DNA from 2 places in the Pseudarthrobacter sp. AB1 genome. Region 2 is predicted to be linked to the other one. Evidence: riboswitches for the same ligand, from Rfam matches in the RefSeq annotation. Region 2 holds a riboswitch; the other holds the start of a gene.

The links. A riboswitch is a leader RNA that binds a small molecule or an ion and turns the genes downstream of it on or off. The one in region 2 is predicted to bind cyclic di-AMP.
Region 1: it holds a riboswitch for cyclic di-AMP, as region 2 does, so the genes downstream of both, DAD99_RS05625 (NlpC/P60 family protein) here and DAD99_RS18630 (M23 family metallopeptidase) in region 2, are expected to answer to the same signal.

Annotation. Positions count from the first base shown of each region.
Region 1 is NZ_PZKO01000018.1:88,150-92,243, forward strand. It holds partial or broken gene DAD99_RS05615 (four-helix bundle copper-binding protein) at 356-562, opposite strand; gene DAD99_RS22255 (heavy-metal-associated domain-containing protein) at 756-1,052, opposite strand; cyclic di-AMP (ydaO/yuaA leader) riboswitch at 1,137-1,332, shown strand; gene DAD99_RS05625 (NlpC/P60 family protein) at 1,336-2,076, shown strand; gene DAD99_RS05630 (hypothetical protein) at 2,414-3,079, shown strand; partial or broken gene DAD99_RS05635 (ATP-binding cassette domain-containing protein) at 3,194-3,660, shown strand; gene ppc (phosphoenolpyruvate carboxylase) at 3,706-4,094, opposite strand, start outside.
Region 2 is NZ_PZKO01000067.1:97,788-101,881, reverse strand. It holds gene DAD99_RS18640 (TetR/AcrR family transcriptional regulator) at 1-80, shown strand, start outside; gene DAD99_RS18635 (four-helix bundle copper-binding protein) at 679-1,092, opposite strand; cyclic di-AMP (ydaO/yuaA leader) riboswitch at 1,991-2,193, shown strand; gene DAD99_RS18630 (M23 family metallopeptidase) at 2,199-2,975, shown strand; gene DAD99_RS18625 (hypothetical protein) at 3,198-3,536, shown strand; gene DAD99_RS18620 (TlpA disulfide reductase family protein) at 3,881-4,094, opposite strand, start outside.

The sequences.
Region 1 (4,094 bases), on a different contig from region 2:
TTACAGGTCCAGCGGGGATTTCTCCCAGGAGATATCAACGATGGGGCGCCTGGCTGCGGCTCGCCCGCTCCGATAACAACGAGGCGGACGCGGCACGTCTGCACCAGGGAGGCCACGCGGGGCGGGCCCATCAGCACCTCACGGATTTCATCGCAGAGATCATTCACGAAGGCGCGGACGCAGAGACTTCCGTTTCGAAGCTGCCCCGGACGAGCTGGCGGCCTTCTGCCTTCATGCCCTGGGGGCTGCGGCAGGACTGGCTACACATGAAGCGGTACTGAGGCTGATCAGAGTTGCCTTGGACGCCCTGCAGGTGCCGGGCGCGCCGGCCTCTGCAGGGCAGGCGCCGGTCAGCCAGGAATGTGAGGAGTTCATTGCAGGCTTGCTCGCAGCGCCGGCACGCCTCGGCGCAGATCCGGCAGTGCTCGTGCATGCCTGCATGTTGTTCGCAGTCATCGCCGCAGGCCTCACAGACCCTGGCGCAGGCCTGGAGCACGGCGCGGGTGACGTTGGCGTCGTAGCCGGTGTGCCGGGAGAGGATGTTGCCCGTCGCTGAGCCGATGCCGTGCACCCGTTCCAGCGCCGAGCGCGATGCCGACCTCAGCGCCGGGGACGCGTTCGCCCCGTCAAAAGACGCCCCGCTCGCCTAACCGGTCTTCTGCCAAAGGCCTTGATGCCAATTGCTGTAAACCGTGTAGCCGGTTGAGGTCACGGCCCCACACACACAGCAAAGCTGCCGGCCATACCGTCGACAATCACCCGGGAACGGACACGAGGTCCGCAGAGGCGGACTCGACACCCTCAACGGCCGATACAGCCTTTTTAACGGTCTGGACGCAATGCCCGCCCGTCAGCCCTTCAACAGCAAACTCGACTGTGCTGCCACTGGATACCACTGCAGGTGCCGAAGAAGCTCCGGTTGAGCAGCAGCTGCACCCGGCAGTGGAAGAAACAAGGGGAAGCCCGGCTCTATATTTTGAGGAAGGATGGAGGGCGTACTGGGGGTGAACGGCCGTGCAAGCGGGTACGGCAACACCAGCCCGGACTTCCATGTCACACCGTTACCGTAATGTGACAAACAGTGCTGGTCTGAAGTACGGTCTAAGTCGTGCCGGTTTCTCCTTGAGGCGGCACTCCCGAACAGATTGCCTAACTCTGCCGCTGCCCGGGATCCGTTCGCTTTTCGTCCGGCAGAGACGGGGAACCCATTATTGGCCTGCTTCTGGCAGGTCTTGGGGTGAAGCCGTGCCTGGTGCACTTTTGCGCCTGACGCGGCCGGGTGCCTTCCACCCGAATCCGACAGCTAACCTCGCAGGCAGTGGGAGAGGCCCTTACATGCCCATGCGCAAAACTCACGGCCGCCGCCGCGCGGTCCCCCAGACCAGCACTCTTGCCGCACTGACCAAATCCGTTACCACGAATGCCAGCGGCGCAGGCCGCCAGGCTGCCGTCTTCGCAGCGGCTTCCAGTCTCGTGCTGACCAGTGGTATTGCTGCCGCCCAGGCAGCGGACGCCCCCGCCCAGCGCGAAGCTGAACCGGCCGCCAACCTCGAGGTCGCTAGCCAGGTACAGGCCCCGCTGACCGCCGATGCCACCATCCAGATTTCCTTCGAGCGCCCGGTCGTGGAAACCATGCCCGCTCCTGTAGTGGAAGCCCCGAAGCCTGTCGTGGAAACCGCGAAGGCCGCGGTACCCGCCTCGGCCAAAGTCACCGTCACCCCGCCTGCGCCCGCTCCGGCTCCCGCCCCCGCAGCCGGTGGCATTAACTCCATCATGGTGTCCTCCGCCTACGCTCAGATCGGCATGTTCCAGGACTGCACGCGGCTGGTCGAAAATGCCCTCAATGCCGCTGGCATCCCCGTTGGGGACCTGGGCCCGATGCAGTTCATGGACTACGGCACCGTGGTCACCGACCCCCAGCCCGGTGACATGGTCATGCAGCCCGGCCACGTAGGAATTTACGTCGGCAACGGCCAGGTCCTCAGCTCAGGCCTGAACGGGAAGAACGAAACCGCCGTGCACCCGCTGACCTGGATGACGTCCAAGGGTGCCGTCACCTTCGTCCGCGCAGGCTAACAAATCACTAAAGGCCGGTGATTCAATGCCTTGGGGGCACTGAATTACCGACCTTTAGTATGCTCCTCCAACCATGCGCCTGACTCCTTCCTCGGGTCACCCGAAGGCAACATATAGCGGTGCTATAACACCGCCGTTTATGCCGCGAACCACAATTCTGAGGCGCATCCCATCTCTGCAGAGTGTCGGGCCAAGCCGTCCCAGTTCCAAGGAAACGAGACATGACGCTCGATTCTGCCCTGCTGAGCAGCACGCGCAGCGCCACACCGCACCAGCTTCCGGTATCGGCGCTACGGCTGCCTGCTCTCGCACTCCTGAAAAGAAAGACTCACCAGACATGACCGTTCAGAACGACCTCAGCCGCGAAGACGTTGCCTCCTATGAGGCAGAGCTCGCGAAACGGACTCCCTCGCTTTACTCGCGCTACATCGGCGCGATGCTCTACTTCATGGGCGCGGCCCTTATCGCCGGCGCCGTCGTACACTATCCGGTCAACCCGGGCCTGTACACGATCATCTGCATCGTCGGTGCGGTCGTGTTCCTCCTCGGCACCATCGTCAACGAGTTCGTGCTCGTCGATGAGCGCCCTCTGCTAGGCCGGGCCATCTCGCTCGTCGCGTTCTCGCTCCTGCTCTCCTTCGGCGTCGGCCTGGTCGGCGGCGGCATCCAGCACTTCGAACAGTTCCCCGAGCGCAGCGCCTGGATGACTCCGATCGGCCTGCTGATGTCCTACGTCGCGTTCATCGCCAAGGACGCCAAGGGCGGCCTGCGCCACCTGGTCAGCCCGTTTGCCGCAGGTGTCGTGTTGGTCGCCGCGCTGACGTGGTTCGGCATGTCCGCCCTCGCAAGCACCCTCGACTCCGGGAGCCACAGCCACGACTCCACGCCGGCACCGTCGCAGGCACCCGCCGAGGCTCCGACCAGCGAAGACCCCACCCTCGTCGAGCCGACGGACGCCCCCGCAGTCCCCGCACCCGACACCCACACGTCGCACAGCCACTAACCCGAAGCCCGAGATGCTCAACCGGTGCTCCTATTCCGGGTAAGGGTCTGCCCCGGCAGCGTGCGGGAGGGCCGGTTCGGGACAGGATCTGGGAAAGTGCTCGAGCTCAACGGAGTGGGCTTCGGATACGGCCGGACGGACTGGGTCTTCCGGGATGTCAGCGTCCGTGTCCTGCCGGGAACCGCCGCTGCCGTCCTGGGACCGAACGGCAGCGGCAAAACCATGCTGGTGCGCTGCGCTGCCGGGCTGCTTCCCTGGAGGCCATGGACAGGGTGGGCATCGCCGGCCTCCGCAGCAGGTTCTTCCCCACACTCAGCGGCGGCGAGCAGCAGCTGGTCCTGATTGCCCGTGCCATCGCGGACGGCAGCTCCGTCCTGGTGCTGGACGAGCCCGCCACCGGCCTGGATCTGAAGAACCAGGTCCGCGTCCTGCTCACTCCCAGCGGATCCCGGACCGGCGATGCCCTGGAGCTCCTGAGCGGGAAAGAACTCAGGGCCCTGTACGGCGTGGGCATCAGCACCATGGCGTACGCCAATGGCCCCAACACCCGCCGGACCGTGGCGGTGCACTACGGCCGGTGAGAGAGCGTCGGGGGGAAAGCCGCAATAGTGAGAGAGCGTCCGGGGTTAGCCCGTGTTGCGCAGGCCGGCCGCTACCCCGTTAACCGTGATCAGCATGGCCCGCTGGAGGCGTTCGTCGATCTCGGCACCGCTGATGCTCTCGCCTTCGGCGCCCTGGGCAGCCCGCACACGGCGGAGCAGTTCCACCTGCAGGTAGCTGATGGGGTCCAGGTACTGGTCCCGGATCTCAAGCGAACGCTTGAGCGTCGGCTGCGCGTCCAGGAGCACATCCTCACCGGTCAGGTTCTGGATCTCGGTGACCGTGAGTTCGAACTCTTCACGGATGGCCACGAAAATGTGGTGCAATTCCTTGGGAACCAGGGTGGCCACGTAGTACCCGGCGATGTCCAGGTCCGTTTTGGCCAGCGTCATCTCAACGTTAGAGACAACGGACC
Region 2 (4,094 bases):
CGTCCGCCGGCCTGACATCGCCGGAGGCCGTTCACCGGCTGGTCAAAGTCACCTTGGCCGGGCTCCACCCGGTGCCCTGAGTAGGCAGGTGTCCCCTGGGACCTGCGCCTGCAGGCATCCCGGGACCGACTGCTGCTGTCCACCCCGGGTCGTCAGTCTGGGCTTCGATCAAAGGTGAAGCCACAGGCGCACCGGTACATCAGCACGCCCCCGGACGGCTCCGGGGGGTGACTGACCGATGCCTCCGGGAAGAGAAGTACAGGCATTTTGTCGGCCGGGACCAGACGCATAGGCTCACCGCAATGCATGTGGGTGGCCAGCATTCGCCGCAGCTGCGGGTCGTCGACCGGGCTCCCGGACGCGGCACCTATCCCGGCCAAGGTGCCGCCGGCAGGAGGGATGGACCCCTGACGCGGGCCTGAGGGCTGCCTGGGTTTCATTTATTCCTTTCGACGGAAGATGGCGCCACGGTCGCCGAGCGATTCGTGGCGCTGGTCGCGCCCCCGACACGGATTAACGATTCGACTGGCACTTTCCTCCCCTTGGATGCTCCGGCGGCAGAGCTCAGGGACGCATTGGGGGTTGCCTTAAGGCCGGGATGCCGCCGGGCAGGCCTTCCCTCGGGTGCCGGATGTCGTTGGATCTCCGGTCACCGTTGGGTAGGGCCGTGGGGCAGGGTCAGCCGAGCGAGCCGAGAAGGTCGTTGCATGCCCTTTCGCAACGGCGGCAGGCCTCGGCGCAGAGCCGGCAGTGTTCATGCATGCCTGCGTGTTGTTCGTATTCCTCGGCGCAGGCCTTGCAGATGGTGGCGCAGGCCTGCAGCACCGCGCGGGAGACGTTGGCGTCATAGCCGGTGTGGCGGGAGAGGACGTTTGCAGTGGCCGCGCAGATGTCCGCACAGTCAAGATCGGTGCGGATGCATTTGGTCAACTCGGCGACCATGTCTTCGCCGAGGCAGGCATCAGCGCAGGCGGTACAGGCCTGTGAGCAGTCAAAGCACGCCGCAATGCATTCGGCGAGCATGTGCTGATCGATGCCGCCGAGATCCTTCGGGTACGCATCGAGCATCTTGTGGGTGCTTCCGTGTGTCATTTCTTTCTCTCTTTCCAATATTGAACGGGAGGAACCTGGTGCGGAGACCAGCTGATGTTTTCTGATGTGCCGGCTGTTTGGCTGATGTTCTTTCTCGGGCCTCCTTCTGATCGGCTGAAGGCAGGACCCAAAGGGCGGCCCGCACGCGGTGTCTACGCCAGCCAGGTCGAAGGGTGCCACTTGCCGGCCATATGGCCTGGCGTTCGCGCGGCCGGACGGGGAGAACGTGCGCTTTATGTCCGACTGACAGACAGTTGAGTTAGGGTTAGCGCCTGCCAGCTCAGCGGTGCTTGGGGCCTGTTGGCGATGTGGGATGCCGGGGGCCGGGCGCGCGGGCCAGCGGAATCCGGTATGAGCGTTCCTGACCTTGGCTGCGCCGCGTCGGTCACAGCAACAGGCCACGACCGTGGACTGACTGCCCGGGTGTCTCCGGTCTCGTGGCATCCTCTGCGCGGGCCCCCGCGGAGCACGTCGGAGGCGGATTGGGCTCCGACTGGGCTCACTCTGTTCGAACGTCCCCGAGGGTTCTCCTGTCCCCCGGGGATCGCAGTCTCGGGCTGGCGCTGTGCGGCGGCGCCAGGCCTGGGGTCTGACACGCCCACCACGTGTTCCTGTCCATCGCAGAAGGTAACTGGCCCGGCCGAAAGGAGGACGACCACGAGGCAGGAAAGGACAGCCCGCGGCGCCGCAAGCCTGCGGACCAGCAGTGGAAGCGTCGAACGTTGAAGGGCCATCTGGTCTCTCCTGAAGGCAAGTCCCGCCCAGCGTAACCTTCCGGTGCCCCGCCAGTCACCATGCCTGTCCCCTTAAGCCCAGAGCGCTTTTGATAACGGATTTGTAACTTAAGCCGACGCTTCGCTAAAGTTGGATAAGCACATACCCCCAACGGGTATGGATGTGACCGCTTCGCCAAACCCCGCCGGCGGTCCGTGAACCTGATCTTTCTCAGGCGGGGGCGGAGGACCCAACTTTGGTGCGTAATGATGCACCTTGGGGTGAAGCCGACCCTGTGACTGCGCGTCCTGATCGCGTCCTGCAGGGCAGCCGGACAGTCCACTCGTCCGAATCCGACAGCTAACTTCGCCGGCGCCGAGAGGACCGCTATCTTGCCTGCCCAGCCAAAACACGGCCGTCGCCGTGCCCTTCCGGCCGCTGCCTCACCACGCCGCCGTCCGTTTTTCCAGGAACCAACGTTCCGGCTACGCGGCCAGCAGTTCGGCCTAACAGCAGCCGTCACAGGAATGATTGCCCTCACTGCTCTGTCCGCGGCGCAGGCTGACTCCGGCAGCCGCGCTGCGGCCCAGGACAGGCCGGCGGCCGTGGCAGCCGCGGCTCCGGAAGCAGCGGTTACGGCAGCAGCTGACACTGTTCTTACCTTTGACCGCCCGGAGGTGACCTCCCAGCCGGCGCCTGCGCCCGTTGCCCCGGCGCAGTCCGCGGGGGCGGTTAAGGCACCCGAGGCTGCCCCCGAGCCCGTGCCGGCATCCCCATCCACGGGGTTGCGTTCCCCGCTCGCGTCGATTAACGTCAGTTCCCCTTTCGGCTTCAGGATCAGCCCGATCACCGGGGCCGTGGGGGAAATGCACACCGGGATCGATCTGACCGGGGCGTGCTCGACGGCGGTCTTCGCCGCCGGTTCCGGCACTGTCACCGAGGCCGGCTGGAGCCCGTACGGTGGCGGCAACCGGATCGTCGTTGATCACGGCAACGGGCTGAAGACCACTTACAACCACCTGGCCAGCATCGGTGTCTCCCTCGGACAGGCCGTGGTTCAGGGCCAGCAGATTGCAGGGGTAGGCACAACCGGTGCCTCCACCGGCTGCCACCTTCACTTCGAGGTCATGGTCAACGGCCAGACCGTCGACCCGGCTGCCTTCATCTAAGAGGCCCGGCCCGCAGCCTTTTAGATGGCTGCGCTGACTGCTTGCGCGTGAAGGCGGCAGCCGCGCGATGAAGCGGTACAGTTGCGGGTGCGTCCTGCACCCTGTTTTTGACTTTCCTGATGGACCTGCGCTCACTGCCAGTCAGGGTTCCAGACCCGGGCGGATAACGCAGGAAGGCCGTCTGCGGGCGCCCACATATCGAGCCGGACAAAGGACTATACAGTGCAAATCCCGATGGCAGCCGCAGGCCTGTACGCCCTGGCCACGACGCCGGCCCCGGGTCCCGGGAACGAAGGGCTGAGGCCAGGGCTGGATGCGGATCAGGTAACTCCCGGATTCCTGGGTTTCGCGATGACGGCGTTCATGGTCATCGCAGTTGTCCTGCTCATGGTTTCCATGACCAGGCGAATCCGGCGCGTGCGATACCGGGCGCAGTTTGAGCAAGGAAGCGAACCCGTTTCGGCAGGGACGGACGACAACGCCCCCAGCCAGCATGGGATCAACAGACCCGAGGCGACCAACGGAACCGGACGGGGCGGCGAAAGCCCCGGACGGGACTGAGGCCGCGGCTCCCGCGGCAGGCTAAGTCGTCCAGGTCCTCGGTGGTTCCCGCTGATCACCTGGCCGTGAAGGCTATGGCGGACATAGCCCCGGCCGGGGGACATTGAGTGGCGATGTCCGCCGCCCTATTGTCCCTGGGAGCCGTCGCGTGGATTTTTTAGTCAAACGGTTGCTCCGGGTGTGCCCCGGTCCACACCCGGTACCTGTCTCCTCCTATAGGGCTCATCTTCCTATTCCTCTCCTGAAGGACCTTTGCTAGACCAGCCACGGAGACGCTCTGGACTTCCGACGCATGTCCGGAAGGCCCTGCCGCCTGGGTCCACTTGGTTTCCGGTCGCTGACCGCTAACCCGGTGCCACGGCTCCTGTAATGAGGGATTTGAGGATGCTCTGGTCGGCCAGGCCCAGGATCCGCGCCGCGACTCTGCCTTCTCTGTCCAGAACGAGTGTGGAAGGGACAGCCTGGGGTGGAACGTACTGGGACATGGCCAGCAGGATGCCCCCGTCTTTGTCGTGCATGCTGGGGTAGGTGACGCCGAAGGTCCGTTCGAATGCGGCG